Regions from separate parts of the Microbacterium sp. NPDC055599 genome, predicted to be linked through region 1. Evidence: predicted binding sites of a transcription regulator. Region 1 holds the regulator's gene; the other holds the start of a gene.
The links. Region 1 encodes HrcA, which represses chaperone genes, less so after heat shock. Its sites were predicted from a motif close to TTNGCACTCGNNNNNNNCGAGTGCNAA; they were not measured.
Positions count from the first base shown of each region.

Region 2: the regulator HrcA is predicted to act here: its motif matches at 8,709-8,735, upstream of groL (chaperonin GroEL).

Region 1 covers NZ_JBSHIM010000004.1:59,258-69,568, reverse strand. The annotation lists gene ybeY (rRNA maturation RNase YbeY) at 1-457, opposite strand, end outside; gene ACWGQ1_RS04830 (PhoH family protein) at 454-1,479, opposite strand; gene ACWGQ1_RS04825 (HIT domain-containing protein) at 1,526-1,873, opposite strand; gene ACWGQ1_RS04820 (16S rRNA (uracil(1498)-N(3))-methyltransferase) at 1,911-2,639, opposite strand; gene dnaJ (molecular chaperone DnaJ) at 2,642-3,757, opposite strand; gene hrcA (heat-inducible transcriptional repressor HrcA) at 3,790-4,821, opposite strand; gene hemW (radical SAM family heme chaperone HemW) at 4,926-6,143, opposite strand; gene ACWGQ1_RS04800 (DUF1990 family protein) at 6,143-6,796, opposite strand; gene lepA (translation elongation factor 4) at 6,868-8,721, opposite strand; gene ACWGQ1_RS04790 (ABC transporter permease) at 8,964-9,947, shown strand; gene ACWGQ1_RS04785 (ABC transporter permease) at 9,949-10,311, shown strand, end outside.
Region 2 covers NZ_JBSHIM010000002.1:33,402-43,712, reverse strand. The annotation lists gene ACWGQ1_RS01735 (aldo/keto reductase) at 1-768, shown strand, start outside; gene ACWGQ1_RS01730 (response regulator) at 773-1,450, opposite strand; gene ACWGQ1_RS01725 (histidine kinase) at 1,447-2,715, opposite strand; gene ACWGQ1_RS01720 (ABC transporter permease) at 2,725-3,537, opposite strand; gene ACWGQ1_RS01715 (ABC transporter ATP-binding protein) at 3,534-4,445, opposite strand; gene ACWGQ1_RS01710 (DMT family transporter) at 4,657-5,568, shown strand; gene ACWGQ1_RS01705 (nitroreductase family protein) at 5,569-6,267, opposite strand; gene msrB (peptide-methionine (R)-S-oxide reductase MsrB) at 6,264-6,668, opposite strand; gene ACWGQ1_RS01695 (DUF2332 family protein) at 6,741-7,733, shown strand; gene ACWGQ1_RS01690 (DUF3263 domain-containing protein) at 7,743-8,000, shown strand; gene ACWGQ1_RS01685 (LytR C-terminal domain-containing protein) at 8,070-8,648, shown strand; gene groL (chaperonin GroEL) at 8,772-10,311, shown strand, end outside.

The DNA of each region.
Region 1 (10,311 bases):
GGCGGCGGCGCTCGGACACGGCGAAGCCCTGGATCAGCTGCTTCTGGAGTCCGAACATCTCCCGCTCCTCCTCCGGCTCCGCGTGATCGAAGCCGAGCAGGTGCAGCAGACCGTGCGTGGTGAGCAGGATCAGCTCGTCCATCAGCGTGTGGCCGGCCGCCTGCGCCTGGGTCTCCGCCACCTGCGGGCACAGCACGATGTCGCCCAGCAGGCCGGGAGGCGTCGGGCGGTCCTCGGTGCCGGGGCGCAGCTCGTCCATCGGGAAGCTGAGCACGTCGGTCGGGCCCGGCTCGTCCATCCACTGCACGTGCAGCGCCTCCATGGCGCCCTCGTCGACCAGCACGATCGCCACCTCGGCGTCCGGGCTGACGTGCAGCTGCTCCAGGTTGAAGTCGGTGAGCCGCTGCAGCACCGTCTCGTCGACGTCGATCGCCGACTCGTTGTTGATCTCGATCATGAGAGCCCCCGTTTCGGCATCCGGTCGCGTGGTCCTGGTCGCTGCGCCCCGCGGCGCTCGGCCCTGTTGGCGAACTCCGCGGCCTGCTCGCGCTCGAACCGCTGCGCCGTGCGCTTCTCGTCGTACTCGCTGTACGCGTCGACGATGCGCCCCACGAGCGAGTGCCGCACCACGTCGTCGCTGGTCAGCCGGCTGAAGTGGATGTCGTCGATCCCGTCGAGCACCCGCGTCACGAGCCGCAGTCCCGAAGACCCCTGCGGCAGGTCGACCTGGGTGATGTCGCCCGTGACGACCATCTTGGTGCCGAAGCCCAGCCGCGTCAGGAACATCTTCATCTGCTCCGGCGTGGTGTTCTGCGCTTCGTCGAGCACCACGAACGAGTCGTTGAGCGTGCGACCGCGCATGTACGCGAGCGGCGCCACCTCGATCGTCCCCGTGGCCATCAGGCGCGGCACGATCTCCGGGTCCATCATCTCGTTCAGCGCGTCGTACAGCGGGCGCAGGTACGGGTCGATCTTGTCGGTGAGCGTGCCGGGCAGGAACCCCAGCCGCTCCCCCGCCTCCACCGCCGGACGGGTGAGGATGATGCGCGTGACCTCCTTGCGCTGCAGCGCCTGCACGGCCTTCGCCATCGCCAGGTAGGTCTTTCCGGTACCGGCCGGGCCGATGCCGAACACGATCGTGTTCTCCTCGATCGCGTCGACGTACTCCTTCTGTCCGAGCGTCTTCGGGCGGATCACCTTGCCACGGGTCGACAGGATCGCCTCGCCGAGCACCTCGCTCGGGCGCGGACCGCCCTCGGTGCGGAGCATGCGCGCCGAGCTGGACACGTCGCTGGGCGCCAGGTCGTGCCCGGCCTTCGTCATCGCCAGCAGCTCGTCGACGAGGTTCTTCGCCTTCGCGACGGCGTCGCGCTCGCCCGTCAGGGTAATCTCGTTGCCGCGGACGAGCACCTGCACATCGCGGTGCTCGCGTTCCAGCATCCGCAGCAGGCGGTCCTGCGGACCGAGCAGCTGCACCATCGCGACACCGTCCGCGTAGATGCGTTCGGTGACGGTTTCCTGATCGTCAGAAGCCAACGAGCTTGTTCTCCTCGAGATTGCCGAGCACATGGGCGTGCACGTGGAAGACGGACTGGGCGGCGCTCGCGCCGTTGTTGAAGATGAGGCGGTACTCGCCGTTGGCGTGCTCGTCGGCGATGCGCTTCGCTGCCGCGACCATCTCGGCCAGCAGACCCGGGTCACCCGCCGCGAGCTCCGTCACGTCGCGGTACTCCTCGGTCTTCGGGATCACGAGCGCGTGCAGCGGAGCCTGCGGGTTGATGTCGCGGATCACGAACACCCGACCCGCATCGAGCAGGATCTCGCCGGGGATGTCCCCGTTCAGGATGCGCGTGAAGATCGAGGGTTCGCTCATGCGTTCAGCTTACCGGGGCCCCTGCACGCGGCGGCGGTCACCAGCGGCCGAGAGCGACCGACAGCACCGCGATCGCCGCCGGTCCGGCCGTGGACGTGCGCAGCACCGTGTCGCCGAGGAGCACGCGCTCCGCGCCCGCCGCCGTGAGCCGCTCCAGCTCCTCGGCGGAGATGCCGCCCTCGGGCCCCACCACCAGCACGAGGTCGCGGCCGTCGGGCTCCAGGTCGGACAGCCGCCCTGGCGCCGTCGGGTCGAGCAGCAGCACCCGCTGCAGCGCCGCGCGCGCCGCCAGCTGCGCGGTCGACGCGACCGGCGCGACCTCCGGCACCCATGCGCGATGGGCCTGCTTGGCCGCCTCGCGCACGATCGTCGCCCAGCGCTCGCGACCCTTCGCCGCCTTGGGCCCCTCCCAGCGCGAGATGCTGCGACCCGCCTGCCACGGCACGATCTCGTCCACGCCGAGCTCGCACGCCGCCTGCACCGCGAGCTCGTCACGGTCGCCCTTCGCGAGCGCCTGCACCAGCACGACCCTCGGCGACGGCGACGGCGACACCGCGCGCTCCTGCACGCGCACCTCGACGCGCGACGGCGAGACCTCCTCCGCGACGCCGGTCAGCCACACGCCGCGGCCGTCCCCCACCGTCACGGCCTCGCCGACGCGCAGCCGACGCACCACGGCCGCGTGCTTCGCCTCGGCGCCGGTCAGCGTGACCACGTCGCCGACGGCCGCGCCTCCCGCCGTCTCGACAAGGAAGTGGAGCGCCACGATCAGTGTCCGCGGAACCGGTCGCGCAGCTTCGAGAACAGCCCCTGCTGGAACTGGGCGAGCTGCGGGGCCGGAGCCTTCGCCTTCTTCGCGAAGTCCTCGATGAGCTTGCGCTGCGACGCGTCGAGCTTCGTGGGTGTCACGACCTGCACGCCCACGCGCAGGTCGCCGCGCTGGGTGCCGCGCAGCGGCGTGATGCCGCGGCCCTTGATCGTCAGCACGTCGCCGGACTGCACACCGGGGCGGATCTCCAGGTCGACCTCGCCGTCCAGGCCCTCGATCGACGTGTCGGTGCCGAGGATCGCATCGGTCATCGACACCTCGAGCGTCGCGAGGAGGTCGTCGCCCTCCCGGCTGAACGCGGGGTGCGGGGTGACCGTGACCTCCACGTACAGGTCGCCGTGGGGGCCACCGGCGCGACCGACCTCACCGGAGCCGGGCAGCTGCAGGCGCAGTCCGGTCTCCACGCCGGCGGGGATGTCGAGCGACACGGTGCGCCGCGAGCGCACGCGCCCCTGTCCGCCGCACGTGCCGCACGGATACGGGATGGTGGTGCCGTAGCCCTCGCACGTGCCGCACGGCTGCGAGGTGACGACGTTGCCGAGCAGGCTGCGCACCTGACGCTGCACGTGGCCGGTGCCGCCGCAGATGTCGCACGTGACGGGCGAGGTGCCCTCCTGGCAGCACGAGCCCTGACACGTCTCGCACAGCACCGCGGTGTCGACCTCGATGTCGCGGTGCGCGCCGAACACGACGTCGCCCAGCTCGAGCGTCACGCGCACCAGGGCGTCTTGACCGCGCTCGCGCCGCGACCGGGGCCGGGCTCCGCGGCCACCGCCCTGCGCGGCGCCGAAGAACGTCTCGAAGATGTCGCCGAACCCGCCGAAGCCGCCGAAGTTGCCCGCGGCGCCGTCCCCGCCGCCCATGTCGTAACGGCGTCGCGACTCCTCGTCGCTGAGCACGTCGTAGGCGTGGGTGACGAGCTTGAACCGCTCTGCCGCGTCCTCGCCCGGATTCACGTCCGGGTGGAGCTGCCGCGCCAGTCGGCGGTACGCCTTCTTGATCTCATCCGTGGAAGCGTCCCGGGACACCCCGAGAACCTCATAGTGGTCCGCCACAATCGCCCTTCTGCGTGTTCCGTGGGGCCGCGTCAGCGGCCGGCCTCGTCGTCGTCGAGCATCCGCGACAGGTAGCGGGCCACCGCCCGCGCCGCCGCCAGGTTGCTCGGATAGTCCATGCGCGTCGGCCCCATCACGCCGACGCGCGCCGTTCCGGTCGGTGCCGCGTAGTCGCTCGCGACGATCGACGCCTCGCCGAGACCGAACGGCGCGTTCTCGGTGCCGATGCTGGCCGCCAGGCCGTGCTCGTCGGCCACCATCTCGCTCATCAGCCGCAGCAGCGTCACCTGCTCCTCGATCGCCTCGAGGAGGGGGTGGATGCTGCCGCGGAAGTCGTGCTCGCGGCGGGCGAGGGTCGCCGCGCCCGCCATCACCAGTCGCTCCTGACGGAACCCGCCCAGCTCGTCGACGAGGACGCCGGCGAGAGTGCGCAGCACGCGGTCGCGCGGCGTCTCCTCCGCGGCCAGCAGGGTCTGCAGCCGCTCGGACGCCTCCGCAATCGCCTGTCCCGTGATGAGCGCGGAGAGCCGGGCGCGGAGCACACCGAGATCGGCCTCGTCGATCGCATCCGGCAGCACGGTCATCCGCTGCGAGACGCCGCCGGCATCGGTCACCAGCACGGTCAGGAGACGGTTGGGGGCCAGCGCGACGAGCTCCACGTGCGTGACCCGCGCGCGGGCGAACGACGGATACTGCGCCAGCGCGACCTGACCCGTGAGCTGCGTCAGTACCCGCACCGTGCGCGCCATGAGGTCGTCGAGGTCGGCGGGGTCGGCGAGGAACGACTCGATCGCCGAGCGCTGCGCCGAGGAGAGGGGACGGAGCTGGGCGAGGTGGTTGACGAAGACGCGGTAGCCCTTGTCGGTGGGCACGCGACCGGACGACGTGTGGGGGGCGGTGATGAGCTCCTCGTCTTCGAGCTGCGCCATGTCGTTGCGGATCGTCGCCGCGGACACCCCGAACGAGTGACGGTCGACGATCGATCGGCTGCCCACCGGCTCGTGCGTCTCGACGTAGTCCTGCACGATCGCGCGGAGAACCTGGAGTCCTCGCTCTGTGACCATGGCCCACCCCTTCCCGCTGACGACCGGACGCTGGCACTCTGACACCCTGAGTGCCAATCCTACCGCGTACGACCGGGAGTTCTCCGAACCCGCGCGCCGATCACTCAGTCGGTGAGCTCGCGCACCACCGCGTCGGCGAGGAGGCGTCCGCGCAGGGTGAGCTGCACGCGCCCGCGGATCGCCGCCGCCGCGTCGATCAGGCCGTCCGCGATGAGTCCGGCCACGCGGGGGCGGTTCGCCGCGGGCAGGTCCTCCACCGCGATGCCCTCGCGGATGCGGCTGAGCAGCAGGATGCGCTCGAGCGTCTGGGCCTCCACGTCGGGGCGCTCCCGTCCCGCCGCCGGAGACGCGGACGCCGCGAGCCGCTGCGCGTAGGCGGCCGGATGCTTCACGTTCCACCAGCGCAGTCCCGCCACGTGGCTGTGCGCGCCGGGACCGAAGCCCCACCAGTCGCTCCCCCGCCAGTACGCCAGGTTGTGCCGCGACCGCTGCTCCGGCGTGCGCGCCCAGTTGCTGACCTCGTACCACTCGAAGCCCGCCGCGGCCAGCCGCTCGTCGGCCAGCTCGTACATGTCCGCCTGCAGGTCGTCGTCGGGGGTAGGCACCTCGCCGCGACGGATCTGCCGCGCGAGCTTCGTGCCGTCCTCGATGATCAACGCGTACGCGGAGATGTGGTCCGACTCGAGCTGGAGGGCCGCATCGAGCGACGCCTCCCAGTCGGCGAGTGACTCCCCCGGCGCGCCGTAGATGAGATCGACGCTGACGTCCAGTCCCGCACCCTTGGCCGCGGCCACCGCCGTCCGCACGTTCTCCGGCTGATGCGTGCGATCGAGAGCGGCGAGCACGTGCGGCACCGCCGACTGCATGCCGATCGACAACCGCGTGACGCCGGCCTCCGCGAGGGTGCGCGCCACCTCGGGCGTCACCGTGTCGGGGTTCGCCTCCACCGTCACCTCGGCACCCGGCGCCAGCCCGAACGCCGCGGTCGCCGCGCCGAGCATCCGCGCGAGGTCGCCCGGGGGCAGCAGCGTCGGCGTGCCGCCCCCGAAGAACACCGTGTCCATCGGTCGCAGCGCCCCCGCGGCCTCCAGCACGCCGCGAGCGAGGGCGATCTCGGCGATCAGGGTCGACGCATAGTCCTCCTGCTTCGCGCCGCGCAGCTCGCTCGACGTGTAGGTGTTGAAGTCGCAGTAGCCGCAGCGCACGCGGCAGAACGGCACGTGCAGGTACGCCGAGAACGGGGTGTCGGCAGAGATCGGCAGGTCGTCGGGCAGGCGACCGTCGGCGGGAGCCGGATCGCCGAGGGGAAGCGGTCCCGCCATCAGACGGGGGTCGCGTACAGCGGGGAGATCGCGCGCAGGTACCGCGCGAACAGCTCGCGGCGGCGCCGCTTCATGAGGGCCGGGATCAGGCGGTAGACGAGCGCGTTGGGCGCGTCGAACGCGCGCACCGTGAACCACACCTCGTCGTTGTCCTCGCGCCAGTCGACGTCGAACGACTCCTCGCCGCTGACGACCGAGCCCCCGATCGTCCCGAGCACGAAGCCGATGCGCCGTGTCTCCTCGGTGACCGAGATCACGCGCAGCTCGGAGTCGGCGCGCATGCCGCCCACCCGACCGCGCAGGTGCAGCGTCATCCCGGCGCCGACGAACGGCATGCCCTCCGCGTCGTAGCGCGGCTCGACATCGCGCTTGCTCGGCGCGATCGGGTTGCCCTCGGCGTCGAAGCTGACCCCGGCGTACGCGGGGCCCGGGGCGGGACGCACGTCTTCCACCGAGAGTCCCGCTGCGCGCTGCGCCGTCCACGACAGCAGGGCCTCGCCCGCCGTCTGGAACCGCTCCTCGCCGCTGCCGATCCGCCAGGACTCCTCCGCCGGGATGCTGCGCTCCGGCGGGTACTGCATCAGGTCGGGGGCGTGGGTCGCACCCACGGCCGCATAGTCCACCGTGTCGTCTCGGAAAGTCCCGCGCCGCATGAGATCCAGCCTACTTCGGGTTCCCTGGGCGAACACCCCCCGCACCACGGGAGCGCCCAGGATCGCCCGGGTTACTTCTTGTCCTTGCCCTCGACGTCGCCGGAGAGCGCCGCGATGAACGCCTCCTGGGGGACCTCGACGCGGCCGACCATCTTCATGCGCTTCTTGCCCTCCTTCTGCTTCTCGAGGAGCTTGCGCTTGCGCGTGATGTCACCGCCGTAGCACTTGGCGAGCACGTCCTTGCGGATCGCGCGGATGGTCTCGCGGGCGATGATGCGCGCACCGATCGCCGCCTGGATCGGCACCTCGAACTGCTGACGAGGGATGAGCTTGCGCAGGCGCTCGGCCATCATCGTGCCGTACGCGTAGGCCTTGTCGCGGTGCACGATCGAGCTGAAGGCGTCGACCTTCTCGCCCTGGAGGAGGATGTCGACCTTCACCAGGTCGGCCTCCTGCTGACCGGAGGGCTCGTAGTCGAGCGAGGCGTACCCCTGCGTCTTGGACTTGAGCTGGTCGAAGAAGTCGAACACGATCTCGCCGAGCGGCATGTTGTAGCGCAGCTCGACGCGCTCCTCCGAGAAGTACTCCATGCCCAGCAGCGTGCCGCGCCGCGACTGGCACAGCTCCATCACGGTGCCGACGTAGTCCTTGGGCAGCAGGATCGCCGCCTTGACCATCGGCTCCGACACCGAGCCGATGCGCCCATCGGGGTACTCGCTCGGGTTCGTGACCGTGACCGTCTCGCCGGTGTCGCTGGTGACGACCTCGTAGATCACGCTCGGCGCCGTGGTGATGAGGTCGAGGCCGAACTCGCGCGCGAGCCGCTCCGTCACGATCTCCAGGTGCAGCAGGCCGAGGAAGCCGCAGCGGAAGCCGAAGCCGAGCGCGACCGAGGTCTCCGGCTCGTACTGCAGCGACGCGTCGGAGAGCTTGAGCTTGTCGAGGGCCTCGCGCAGTTCCGCGTAGTCGCTGCCGTCGATCGGGTAGATGCCCGAGAACACCATCGGCTTCGGGTCGGTGTAACCGGGGAGCGCCTCAGCGGCGGGCTTGCGCGCGTTCGTGATGGTGTCGCCGACCTTCGACTGGCGCACGTCCTTCACGCCGGTGATGAGGTAGCCCACCTCGCCGACACCGAGGCCCTTCGTGGGCGTCGGCTCGGGGCTGGACACCCCGACCTCGAGAGCCTCGTGGTTGGCGCCGGTCGACATCATCTGGATGCGCTCGCGCGGGGAGAGGCTGCCGTCGACCATGCGCACGTAGGTGACGACGCCGCGGTACGCGTCGTACACGGAGTCGAAGATCATGGCGCGGGCGGGAGCCTCGGCGTCTCCGACCGGCGCGGGGATCTCCCGCACGAGGCGGTCGAGCAGATCCTCGACGCCGACGCCGGTCTTGCCCGAGACGCGCAGCACGTCTTCCGGCTTGCCCCCGATGAGGGAGGCGAGCTCCTTCGCGTACTTCTCCGGGTCGGCCGCCGGGAGGTCGATCTTGTTGAGGACCGGGATGATGTGCAGGTCGTTCTCGAGCGCCAGGTAGAGGTTGGCGAGCGTCTGCGCCTCGATCCCCTGTGCGGCGTCGACCAGGAGGATCGCCCCCTCGCACGCGGCGAGGGAGCGCGACACCTCGTAGGTGAAGTCCACGTGGCCGGGGGTGTCGATCATGTTCAGCGCGAACGTCTCGCCGTCGATCTCCCAGGGCATGCGCACGGCCTGGCTCTTGATGGTGATGCCGCGCTCGCGCTCGATGTCCATGCGGTCGAGGTACTGCGCCCGCATGTCCCGGTCCGACACCACTCCGGTGATCTGGAGCATGCGGTCGGCGAGCGTCGACTTGCCGTGATCGATGTGGGCGATGATGCAGAAATTGCGGATCTGCGCAGCCGGCGTCGCGGCAGGCTGAAGCGGGGTGAGAGCGCGTGGGGACATGTCCCGTCGATTCTACGGTGAGGGGCGGGGGAATCCCCATTCGGGGACATCGGTGATAGTCTCCCGAAGTTGCCCGGGATCAATCCGTGACACCGGATCCCGTAAGCGATACGACTCCGTCACAGACTCCGTGAGGGCTGTCGCGTCGCGCAGAACGGCGGATGGCGCCCGATTCATCCGCCCGGCTCAGCGTTGCGTCGGCGGATCCCGAGCGCGTCTGGAGAAGAGAAAGACAATCCCCCTTGATCAAGTACCTCGCACGCCGCGCCCTCGGCTGGCTGCTCATGATCGTGGTCGCGACGAACCTCACCTACTTCCTCGCGTGGGGGTTCCTCGATCCGCGCAGCAACTACGTGGGCCGTCGTCCTCCGCTCAGTGAAGAGCAGATCAACAACCTCCTCGTGCCCCGCAACCTCAGCGACACCGTGCCGCTCATCGAGCGCTGGTGGAACTGGTTCACGAGCATCCTCCTCCGCTGGGACTGGGGGGTGAGCCCGACCGGCGGCTCCGTCAACGAGCAGGTCGCGTACCGCATGTGGGTCAGCGCGGAGCTCGTGCTCGGCGCGACGATCATCACCACGATCCTCGGCATCGCGCTCGGCGTGTACACGGCGTCCCGCCAGTACAAGCTCGCCGACCGCATCGGCCAGGCCACCAGCATCATCACGCTGAACATCCCGATCGTGGTCGCGGCCTTCGCGATCGTGCTGCTCGCGATCGGCCTCAACAACGCCACCGGCACGCGCATCTTCTATGTGACAGGGAACGCCAGTCAGGGGGTCGAGGGCTTCTTCCCCACCCTGATAGACGTGCTGCAGCATCTGACGCTGCCGACCATAGCCCTGGTGCTCACGGGCTACGCGAGCATCCACTTCCTGCAGCGCTCGCTGCTGCTGGACAACATCAACGCCGACTACGTGCGCACCGCTCGCGCCAAGGGCCTCACCAAGCAGCAGGCCATCCGCAAGCACGCGCTGCGCACCTCGCTGATCCCCGTCGCCACGCAGGTCGCCTTCACGATCCCCGCCATCTTCACCGGTGCGGTCCTGACCGAGACGATCTTCGCGTGGAACGGCATGGGCAAGTACTTCATCGAGACCATCTCGAAGAACGACATCCACGGAACCGTCGCGATCGCGGCCTTCGGCGCGGTCCTCACGGCGATCGGCGCGATCCTCGCCGACATCGCCGTCGTGGTCCTCGACCCGCGTGTGAGAGTGAGCTGACATGAGCACCGACATGCTCGACCCGACCATCCACCCGGACCCCGCGGCCGCCGGCCCCGAGACCACCCGCGTCGCGACGAAGCGCCTGTCGAAGTGGAGCCTGTACTGGCGGCGCTTCTCCCGCAACCGCGGTGCGCTCATCGGCCTGGTGATCTTCGCGCTGCTCGTGCTGTTCGCGATCTTCGGCCCGCTGATCGCGCGCTACGACCACGTGGAGCTCGACTTCCTCAACCTGAGCACCCCGCCGTCCACGGAGCACTGGTTCGGCACCAACAACGCCGGGAACGACCTGTTCGCGCAGGTCGCGGTCGGCCTGCAGCGCTCTCTCATGATCGCGCTCACGGTCTCGATCGGCGTCACGATC
Region 2 (10,311 bases), on a different contig from region 1:
GAGGAGATCATCGGGGAGTGGCTGGCTTCCCGCCGTCCGCGGGGTGTCGTCGTCGCGACGAAGGTGAGCCAGCATCCGGACTTCTCCGGGCTCTCCGCGACCACGGTGCGCGCCGCAGCGGAGGCGTCACTGACGCGGCTGGGCGTCGACGAGCTGGACCTGTACTACGCGCACTTCGACGACGAGACCGTTCCGCTGGAGGAGACGGTCGCCGCGTTCGGCCAGCTGGTCAGCGACGGCCTCGTGCGACACGTGGGGGTGTCGAACTACTCGGCCGAGCGCATTCGCGAGTGGGTCGACATCGCCGGGCGGCTCGGGGTCGCGCAGCCGATCGCGATCCAGCCGCACTACAACCTCGTGCACCGTAACGTCGTGGAAGACACCATCATCCCGGTCGCCGAGGAGTTCGGACTCGGGCTGGTGCCCTACTACGCCCTGGCGAGTGGGTTCCTCACCGGGAAGTATCGCTCGACCGACGCCAGCGGCGAGGCGTCGCCGAGGGCCGCGGGTGCCGCGCGCTACGCCACCGACCAGGGCCTGCGCGTCCTCGACGCGCTCGGTGAGGTCGCGCACGCCCGCGGAAGCTCGATCGCCGCGGTGTCGCTCGCCTGGCTCCGGGCCCAGCCGACCGTGGTCGCCCCGATTGCGAGCGCCCGCTCCGTGGATCAGGTGCCCGACCTGCTGGAGGGCGCACGGCTCGAGCTGTCGTCCGACGAGGTGCACCGTCTGAACGATGTCTCGGCGTGGACGCCGACCTCCGCCGCCTGAGTCGTCAGTCGCCGACGAGTCCGAGCCGATGCGCGAGGATGACCGCGTGGATGCGATCGCGGGCGTCGAGCTTGGCCAGCACCCGGCCCACGTGCGTCTTGACGGTGGACTCGCCCACATAGAGAGCGCGCGCGATCTCGGCATTGGTCAGGCCCTGACCGATCGCCAGGAACACCTCCTGCTCCCGGTCGGTCAGCGAGGCGTAGCGGGACGCATCCGCGCGGTCGGGCTCCGCCGGTGTTCCGGATCCGAGCCGCGGCCCCACGTGCTCGAGCAGCAGGCGGGTGATGCGGGGGGAGAGCGCGGCGTCCCCACGGTGCACGGCCCGCACCGCTGCGAGCATCTCGCGGCGCTGCGCGTCCTTGAGGAGGAACCCGCTCGCTCCCGCGCGGATCGCCCCGAACGCGTACTCGTCCAGGTCGAAGGTCGTGAGCACGAGCACGCGGGTCTCCGGGTGGTCGCGCACGATGGCCGACGTGGCGGCGATGCCGTCGAGTTCGGGCATCCGGATGTCCATGAGCACGAGGTCGGGCGCAAGGGCCGCGCTCTGGGCGATCGCCGCGCGGCCGTCCTTCGCCTCCCCGACGACCACGATGTCGGGTTCGGACTCGAGCACCATCCGGAAGCCGAGGCGGATCAGCTCCTGGTCGTCGACGAGGAGCACGCGGATCGGCGATGTCATGAGGGGTCCTCCGGGGTGGGTGTCGTCGCGGGGACGACCGGGCTGAGGGGCAGTCGGGCGTGCAGGCGCCATCGGCCGGGACCGTCCGGTCCGGAGTGCAGCCGGCCGTGGACATGCGCCGCGCGTTCGGTGAGTCCGCGGAGGCCGAAGCCGCCCGCGCCGACGTCGGTGCCGGAGACGCCGTCGTTGACCACCTCGACGCGGACCTCGTCGTCGGAATAGCCGATCGAGACACCGATCATCGAGACGGCAGGAGCGTGGCGCATGGCGTTCGTCACCCCCTCCTGCACGATCCGGCCCAGTGCGTGGGCGACGGACGGCGGGACGTCGGCGGTGCCCGTCACCGTGAGCGTCACCGGGTACCCCGCGCGCTGGGCGGCTTCGACCGTCTCCCGCGGCTGGGCGGGCTCGACCGGCGCGAGGGGGAGCGGCGAGTCGTCGTCGCGCAGCACGCCCAGCATCGATCGCATCTCCGCCAGCGCGCTCCTGGCCGTCTCGGCAGCGGTCGAGGCTGCCGCGCGGGCCTGCGTGTGATCGGGGGTCGCGGCCGCACCCTCCGACAGGGCGACGATCACCGTCAGCGAGTGCGACACGATGTCGTGCATCTCGCGGGCGATCCGCGCGCGCTCCGCGGCCGCCGCCAGCTGGGCCTGTTGATCGCGTTCGACCAGGAGTTGCCGCGATCGGTCGATCACCGCGTCGATGTATCGCTGGCGATTGCCGACGTTCACGCCGATCAGAGTGCCGATGAGACCGAGGACCACGGTGCTCAGGACCGTGTTGAGGCCCGACTGGAGGGTGACGCCACCGGTCAGCAGCAGCGCGCCGGCGACCGCCGACACCGCGGCGACACCCCAGCCGAAGGCCGCCCAGGCCGCGCGCGACGACCCGTGGACGGCGAGGGAGAAGCCCGCGATCAGGAGCAGCGGGCTGCTGCCCGGAGAACCCGCGAGCAGAAAGAACACGTCGAGTGCATACGCCGCGACCGCCGGGAGCAGCGGGAGCCGCCGCCGCCACAGCAGCGTGGCACAGGCGGCGAGGACGGCCAGGGGCCAGACGATCGCACGGACGACGGCCCACGGCTCCGGCAGAGCGTCCAGACGCGCGGCCGGTGTCAGCGTGAGCAGGACGCAGAGCGCCGCGAGGAGGACGTCGGCGACCACGGGGTGCCGCGCCCAGAAACGTCGGAACACCCCGGGCGGACGCGGAAGCCGCAGCTCCTCGTCCTCACGGATCGAGTCGCTGCGGCTGCGCGTTCTCCTCACGGGCCGACTCTACGCGTCGCGCGTGCGCAGGACCGCCCATGCGGCCAGCAGCGCTCCGACCACCCAGCAAGCGAGCGTCAGAAAGGCGACGGGGGCCTCGAGCGCCGCTCCCTCACCCGGGAGGATCGCGCTCTGCGCGGCCGCCACCGGAAGATAGGTCGCGGCGTCCACCACCCACGCCCACGCCTCACCGGCCATCGAGAAGAAGTTCCCGACGATCGGCAGCACGAACAGCAGGCCGACCGTCGCGGCGATCGCGCCGGCGCCCGAGCGCAGGATGAACCCGAACGCGACGCCGATCAGTGCGAACACCGACATCGACAGCGATGCGACCAGGATCGGCAGGAACGACGCCGACGGGTCGGACCAGTCGATGCTCTGATCGCGGGAACCGACGATCATCCCGACCGCCACGGCCGCGACACCGAAGATCACGAGCGAGGACACGAACAGGAACAGCGCCAGCACGAGCGACTTCGCGAGCAGGACGGCCCCGCGCACCGGAACGGCCGTGAGCGTCGAGCGGATCATGCCGGTCGAGTACTCGCCGGTCACCGCGATCGCGCCGATGATTCCCGCCAACAGCATCGTGAACTGGATCGGCATGACCACGGCCTGGATGGGTTCGAACCCCGGAACGTCCACCGCCTGGGCGATCAGCATGGCGATGCCGATCGTGAGGACGGCGGCGATCGCGATGGACCACCACGTGGAGCGCAGCGTGGTGAGCTTGATGGTCTCGCTGCGGACGGCCCGGAAGAAGGTGAGCCGGCGACCGGTGTCGACGCGCGGTGTCGTGGCGACGGGGGCCTGCGTGGTCATGAGAGCTCCTTCGTGCGGTACTCGACGGCGTCGCCGGTGAGAGCGAGGTAGGCGTCCTCGAGAGAGCCGGTGGTGGGCGTGAGTTCGTGCAGGGGGATACCGCGTTCGGCAGCCAGGTCGCCGATGCGTGCGGCCGGGAGACCGACGATGTCGAGCAGATCCGGCGCGGAGCTGACGATCTCGACGTCCGGCGCCCCCACGGCCGCGGCGAGCTCCGCGGGACGCGGCGTGCGCACCCGAACGGTGTTCCTGGTCCACGAACGCACGAGGTCCGCGAGGGGAGCATCGGCGAGGACACGCCCGCGTCCCATCACGATCACGTGGTCGGCGGTCTGCGCCATCTCGCTCATCAGGTGGCTCGACAGCAGCACGGTCCGCCCCTCCGAGGCGGCGTGGCGCACGAACTGCCGCACCCAGCGCACACCCTCGGGGTCGAGACCGTTGACCGGCTCGTCGAGGATCAACGTATGCGGGTCACCCAGTAGAGCCGAGGCGATGCCGAGGCGCTGGCCCATGCCCAGGGAGAACTTCCCGGCGCGCTTGCGGGCGACGGAGCCGATGCCGGCGAGGTCGATCACCTCGTCGACCCGCGAGTCGGGGATGCCGTGGGTCGCGGCCATCGCCCGCAGATGATTCCTGGCGCTGCGCCCGGTGTGCACGGCCTTCGCGTCGAGGAGCACCCCGACCTCGGTGAGCGGGGCGCGGAGCTTGCGGTATTCGCGCCCGCCGACGGCAGCGCGACCCGAGGTGGGCCGGTCGAGTCCGACGATCAGGCGCATGGTCGTCGACTTCCCGGCACCGTTCGGGCCGAGGAACCCGGTGACCGTGCCCGGCCGGACGGTGAACGACACGTCATCGACGGCTGTCTTGTCTCCGAACCTCTTGGTGAGGCCTTCTGCTGTGATCATGTCGTCCACGCTACGGACGGCGCCCGCCGCGCGCGTCCGCCCGCGGTACCTTTCCGCGCGCTCCGCATCCTCCCCCGGATGGATGAGAGACCGCTTGCACCGGGGTGCCGTCCGGGGCAACCATGCTGCGCCCGGGAGCGCCGTGAGCCGTCGGGTTCCGGGGCTCGGATAGGGTCGACGGGTGACAGACGCCCGTCGACTCCCCGCGCCCCTGGCCCTCGGCGGAGCCGTCGCCATCGGCGTCATGACCGCCATCCAGGCGCGGATCAACGGGGTGCTGGGCGTACGGGTCGACAACGGCATCGTCGCGGGCTTCCTCTCCTTCTCGGTCGGGCTCGTGGCGCTCGCGGTCGTGATCGCGCTCCTGCCGTTCGCCCGTCGCGGTGCCGTACGGCTATGGCGGGGGATCCGCGGGCGCTCCGTCCCGTTCTGGATGCTCCTCGGCGGCGCGTGCGGGGCCCTCACGGTCTCGACGCAGGGGCTCACAGCGGGCGTCCTCGGCGTCTCGCTGTTCACGGTCGGCGTGGTGGCGGGGCAGACGCTCCACGGCCTGGTGCTGGACCGGATCGGCTTCGGGCCCGCGGGCGTCGTCGCGGTGACCCCCGGTCGCCTGCTCGGTGGGGCGCTGGCGCTCGCCGCGGTCGCGATCTCCCTGTCGGGCGACGTCCTGGCGTCCGCTCCGCTGTGGATGCTGGTGCTGCCGTTCCTCGCGGGAGTGGGCATCGCCTGGCAGGCCGCGACCAACGGGCGTTTGGCGCAGCGCGTGCAGTCGCCCATCGCCGCCACGCTCATGAGCTTCATCGCCGGCACGGTCGTGCTCGCGGTCGCCGCGGCCCTGAGCGTCGCGCTGCGCGGAGCGCCGGACCCCCTCCCGGCCGAGCCGTGGCTCTACCTCGGCGGGTTCCTCGGTGCCGCGTACATCCTGCTCGGCGCGTTCATCGTGGCTCACACGGGTGTGCTGCTGATGGGGCTCGGCTCGGTGCTGGGCCAGCTGGTGACCTCGGTGGTGATCGACGTGCTGTGGCCTGCGGAGGCGGGACCGGCGCTGTGGCAGGTGATCGCGATGGTCGTCGTCGCGGTGGCGTCGGTCGTCGTGGCAGTGCCGCGGCGTCGTCGCCGGTGACTACGCGGGGTTCTCCTTCGCGGCCTTCTTCTTCGCCTTCTTGGCGGCCTTCTTCGCCTTCTTCTTCGCCTTCTTCTTCGCCTTCTTGGTGGCCTTCTTCTCCGCGTTCGCCTCGGCCTTCTTCTCGTTCTCGGCGGGCTCGGCGGCGGCGACGGCCGGTTGGGTCGAGGGGAGACGCGTCAGCAGTCTGCGCGCGTCGACGGCCTTGCGTCGGCCCGGCGACTTCCCCGGCGGTTTGTCGCCGACGTACAGCCAGCCCAGCAGCTCCTCGTCGTCGGCGAGGCCGTGCATCGCCGCGACCGGCTGCGACCGCGTGTAATGTCCGGTGCGCCAGATCACACCCCACCCTGCTTCGTCCAGCAGGAGGCTGAGCACGTGGGCGACGCCGGAGGCGACGGCCTCCTGCTCCCACCGCGGCACCTTCTCGCTCGGCTGGTAGCTGGCCACCACCGCGATCAGCAGGGGGGCGCGCAGCGGCTTCGTCGAGGGGGAGTCGTCGCCCTGCGCCTGGGCGATCGCTGCTCCGAGGGCCTCTCGATCGGCGCCGCGCAGCTCGATCAGCCGCCACGGTCGCAGCGAGGAGTGATCGGCGACGCGTCCGGCCGCGGCCACCAGGGTCAGCAGTTCTTCCCGCCCGGGCGCGGTGTCTCCGACCTTCGACCAGGACTGTCGTGCGCGGACGGCGTCGAGCGCGCTCACGACTCGTCTGGTGTGAAGTTCAGCGCGATCGAGTTCATGCAGTAGCGGTCGCCCGTGGGAGTGCCGAAGCCGTCGGGGAACACGTGCCCGAGGTGTGAGCCGCACGCGGCGCAGCGGACCTCGGTGCGCACCATGCCCAGGCTGTCGTCCTCCAGGAGCTCAACGGCGTCGGGCCGGATCGACTCGTAGAAGCTGGGCCACCCGCACCCGGAGTCGAACTTGGTGCCGCTCTTGAACAGCTCGGCGCCGCACGCTCCGCACGTGTACAGGCCGGCGCGCTCCTCGTCGAGCAGTTCTCCGGTCCAGGCGCGCTCGGTCGCGGCCTGGCGCAGCACCGCGTACTGCTCTTCGCCGAGCTCCTTGCGCCACTCGTCTTCGGTCTTGTCCACGCTGTACGACATTGCGTCCTCCTCGGGTCCTCTCCATTCTCCACGCTGCGGCGGTGTCTCGGCGCTGCGCGTCAGAATGGACGCATGACCGACCCGATCCGGGAGCGCTATGCCCGCTTCGCGCGCGACGAAGCCCCCGGGCGCAGCCCCCTGTACGGGGAGTGGGCGGCCGGCGTCAGCGATGACGAGCAGCTGCGCGATGTGCTGCGTCGCATCCCGGAGACGCACCGCCAGCCACCGCTGGTGTTCGCGGTGTCCCGGCTGCTCGGCGCCCCGCTCGAGGACTACGCGGCGTGGCGCGCCTTCGTCCTGGCGCACGCCGACGTGCTCGTGGCCGAGTGCGCGGCGCGGTCCCTGCAGACGAACGAGCCGCTGCGGCTGGCGGCGCTGCTCCCGGTCCTCTCCGAGATCGAGGGGCCGATCGCGCTTCTCGAGCTCGGCGCATCGGCCGGTCTCTGCCTGTACCCCGACCGGTACTCGTATCGCTACGTGACGGCCGAGGGCTCCGAACGGCTCGCCGTCGACCCGCACGACGGTCCCTCCCCGGTCGTGCTGCAGAGTCGGGTGACGGGGACGATGCCGAGTGTTCGCCTGCCCGAGGTCGTGTGGCGGGGCGGCATCGATCTCGCACCGCTCGATGCCGCGGACGACGGAGACCGGCGGTGGCTGCGCGGGCTCGTGTGGCCGGGGGAGTCCGGGCGCGAGCGCCGCATCGAGGCCGCGCTCGACATCGCTGCAGCCGATCCACCGCTGCTGCTCGCCGGCAACGCGGCCGAGAGGCTCGAGGAGCTCCTGGCGATGGTGCCTGTGGGTGCCACCCCCGTCGTCACGACGCCCGGGGTGCTCGTCCACATCCCCCGCCGTGCGCGCGAGGCTCTCGTCGCGCAGATCCAGGGGCTGCCGGCGCGATGGATCACGATCGACCCACCCGGACTGCTCGACGTGTGGCGGCCGTCCGTGGACGCGACGACATGGTCCGGCTTCGTGGTCGCGCTCGACGGCAGGGTGCGGGCGGCGGCCGACCCGCTCGGGCGATGGTGGGAGTGGCGCGCGGGCGATGGCGTCACCGCGTCCTAACCTGGAGCCATGCTCGGAGACCTCACGGAACGCGACCGCGCGATCCTCGCCCTCGAAGCCGCCTGGCCGCGGCATGGCGGCATGAAGGAAGAGGTCATCCGCAGCACCCTCGGCATGAGCGCGGCGCGCTACTACCAGCTGCTCGGACGACTCATCGACTCCGAGGCGGCCCTGGCGTTCGACCCGGTCCTGGTGCGGCGGCTGCGACGGCTCCGCGACACCCGGGGCACCCGACGGGCGGCGCGCATGCCCGGCTTCGTCGGCTGACGGACCCGCTTCGCTCCGCTCGCTGGCCTCCGTCGCGGATTGCCAGCATCGTGCCGCTAGCATCGAGGGGTGTCCAAGCCCTCCCGTGACCGATTCGATGACGTTCCCCGCGCCTCCGGACGCGTCGGGGCCCACCGCGCGGAGGCTCCGGGCATGAACGGCTGGGTGGTCCTGCTGTGGTCCTTCGTGGCTGCGCTCGTTCTGATCATCGCCGGGATCTTCGGTTCGCTGGTCGTCATGGGGCGCATCGAGCTGTTCCCCGAGGCAGGCCCCAGCGCGGTGCCGACACCGGAGGAGACGGGTGTGATCGACCCGAGCTACTCGGTCATGATCCTCAACGCGACCCCTGATTCCGGCCTCGACGACCAGATGCGTGACACTCTCATCAATGCCGGCTGGCCGGCGGGGATCGTGTTCGCCACGGACAGCGCGAGCGACGACTTCGCCACGACGACCATCTACTACGTCGACGACGCGGACGAGCAGGCGGCCGTGGGTCTCGCCGGGGTGATCGGGGGCGCTGCGGTGAAGCAGGACGACTTCTACGCCGATCTGAACGAGACGGGCGGCAAGCAGCTCACCGTCGTGATCGGCCTCGATCGCTCAGCGTCGGCGCCGGAGCAGTCCGAGGAGACTCCCGCTCCCTGACGCCCCTCCACAGGCGGGCGACGCGGCTTGCACTCGATGGTGTCGAGTGCCAGAATGGCGTTAGCACTCTCTCACTCTGAGTGCTAAACCCACCGTCTACGTCCAGGAGGGACGACAAAACTCATGGCAAAGATCATCGCCTTCGATGAGGAGGCCCGCCGCGGCCTCGAGCGTGGCCTCAACATCCTCGCCGACGCGGTCAAGGTGACCCTCGGCCCGCGTGGTCGCAACGTCGTGCTCGAGAAGAAGTGGGGCGCCCCCACGATCACGAACGACGGTGTCTCCATCGCCAAGGAGATCGAGCTGGACGACCCGTACGAGAAGATCGGCGCGGAGCTCGTCAAGGAGGTCGCCAAGAAGACCGACGACGTCGCCGGTGACGGCACGACGACCGCCACGGTGCTCGCCCAGGCCCTGGTCCGCGAGGGTCTGCGCAACGTCGCGGCCGGCGCCGACCCCATCTCCCTCAAGCGCGGCATCGAGAAGGCCGTCGCCGCCATCACCGAGGAGCTGCTGAGCAGCGCGAAGGAGATCGACTCCAAGGAGCAGATCGCCGCGACCGCGTCCATCTCGGCGGCAGACCCGGCCATCGGCGAGCTGATCGCCGAGGCGATCGACAAGGTCGGCAAGGAGGGTGTGGTCACCGTCGAGGAGTCGCAGACCTTCGGCACCGAGCTCGAGCTCACCGAGGGCATGCGCTTCGACAAGGGCTACCTGAACCCGTACTTCGTCACGGACCCGGAGCGCCAGGAGGCCGTGTTCGAGGACCCGTACATCCTCATCGCCAACCAGAAGGTCTCGAACATCAAGGACCTCCTGCCCATCGTCGACAAGGTGATCCAGGACGGCAAGGAGCTCGTCATCATCGCCGAGGACGTCGAGGGCGAGGCTCTGGCGACGCTCGTGCTGAACAAGCTCAAGGGCATCTTCAAGTCGGTCGCCGTCAAGGCTCCCGGCTTCGGCGACCGTCGCAAGGCGCAGCTGCAGGACATCGCGATCCTCACCGGCGGCCAGGTCATCACCGAAGAGGTGGGCCTGAAGCTCGAGAACGCGACGCTCGACCTGCTGGGTCGTGCCCGCAAGGTCATCGTCACCAAGGACGAGACCACGATCGTCGAGGGTGCCGGCGAGGCCGACCAGATCGAGGGTCGCGTCACGCAGATCCGTCGCGAGATCGAGAACACCGACAGCGACTACGACCGCGAGAAGCTGCAGGAGCGCCTGGCGAAGCTCGCCGGTGGCGTGGCCGTCATCAAGGCGGGCGCTGCGACCGAGGTCGAGCTCAAGGAGCGCAAGCACCGCATCGAGGACGCCGTGCGCAACGCGAAGGCGGCCGTCGAGGAGGGCATCGTCCCCGGTGGTGGCGTCGCGCTCATCCAGTCCGGCACCAAGGCGCTCGACGCCCTGTCCCTCGAGGGTGACGAGGCGACCGGTGCGAACATCGTCCGCGTGGCGATCGAGGCTCCGCTCAAGCAGATCGCCCTCAACGCCGGTCTCGAGCCGGGTGTCGTCGCCAACAAGGTCTCCGAGCTCCCCGCGGGCCAGGGCCTCAACGCCGCCAGCGGCGAGTACGGCGACATGTTCGCACAGGGCATCATCGACCCGGCGAAGGTCACGCGCTCCGCGCTGCAGAACGCCGCGTCGATCGCCGGCCTGTTCCTGA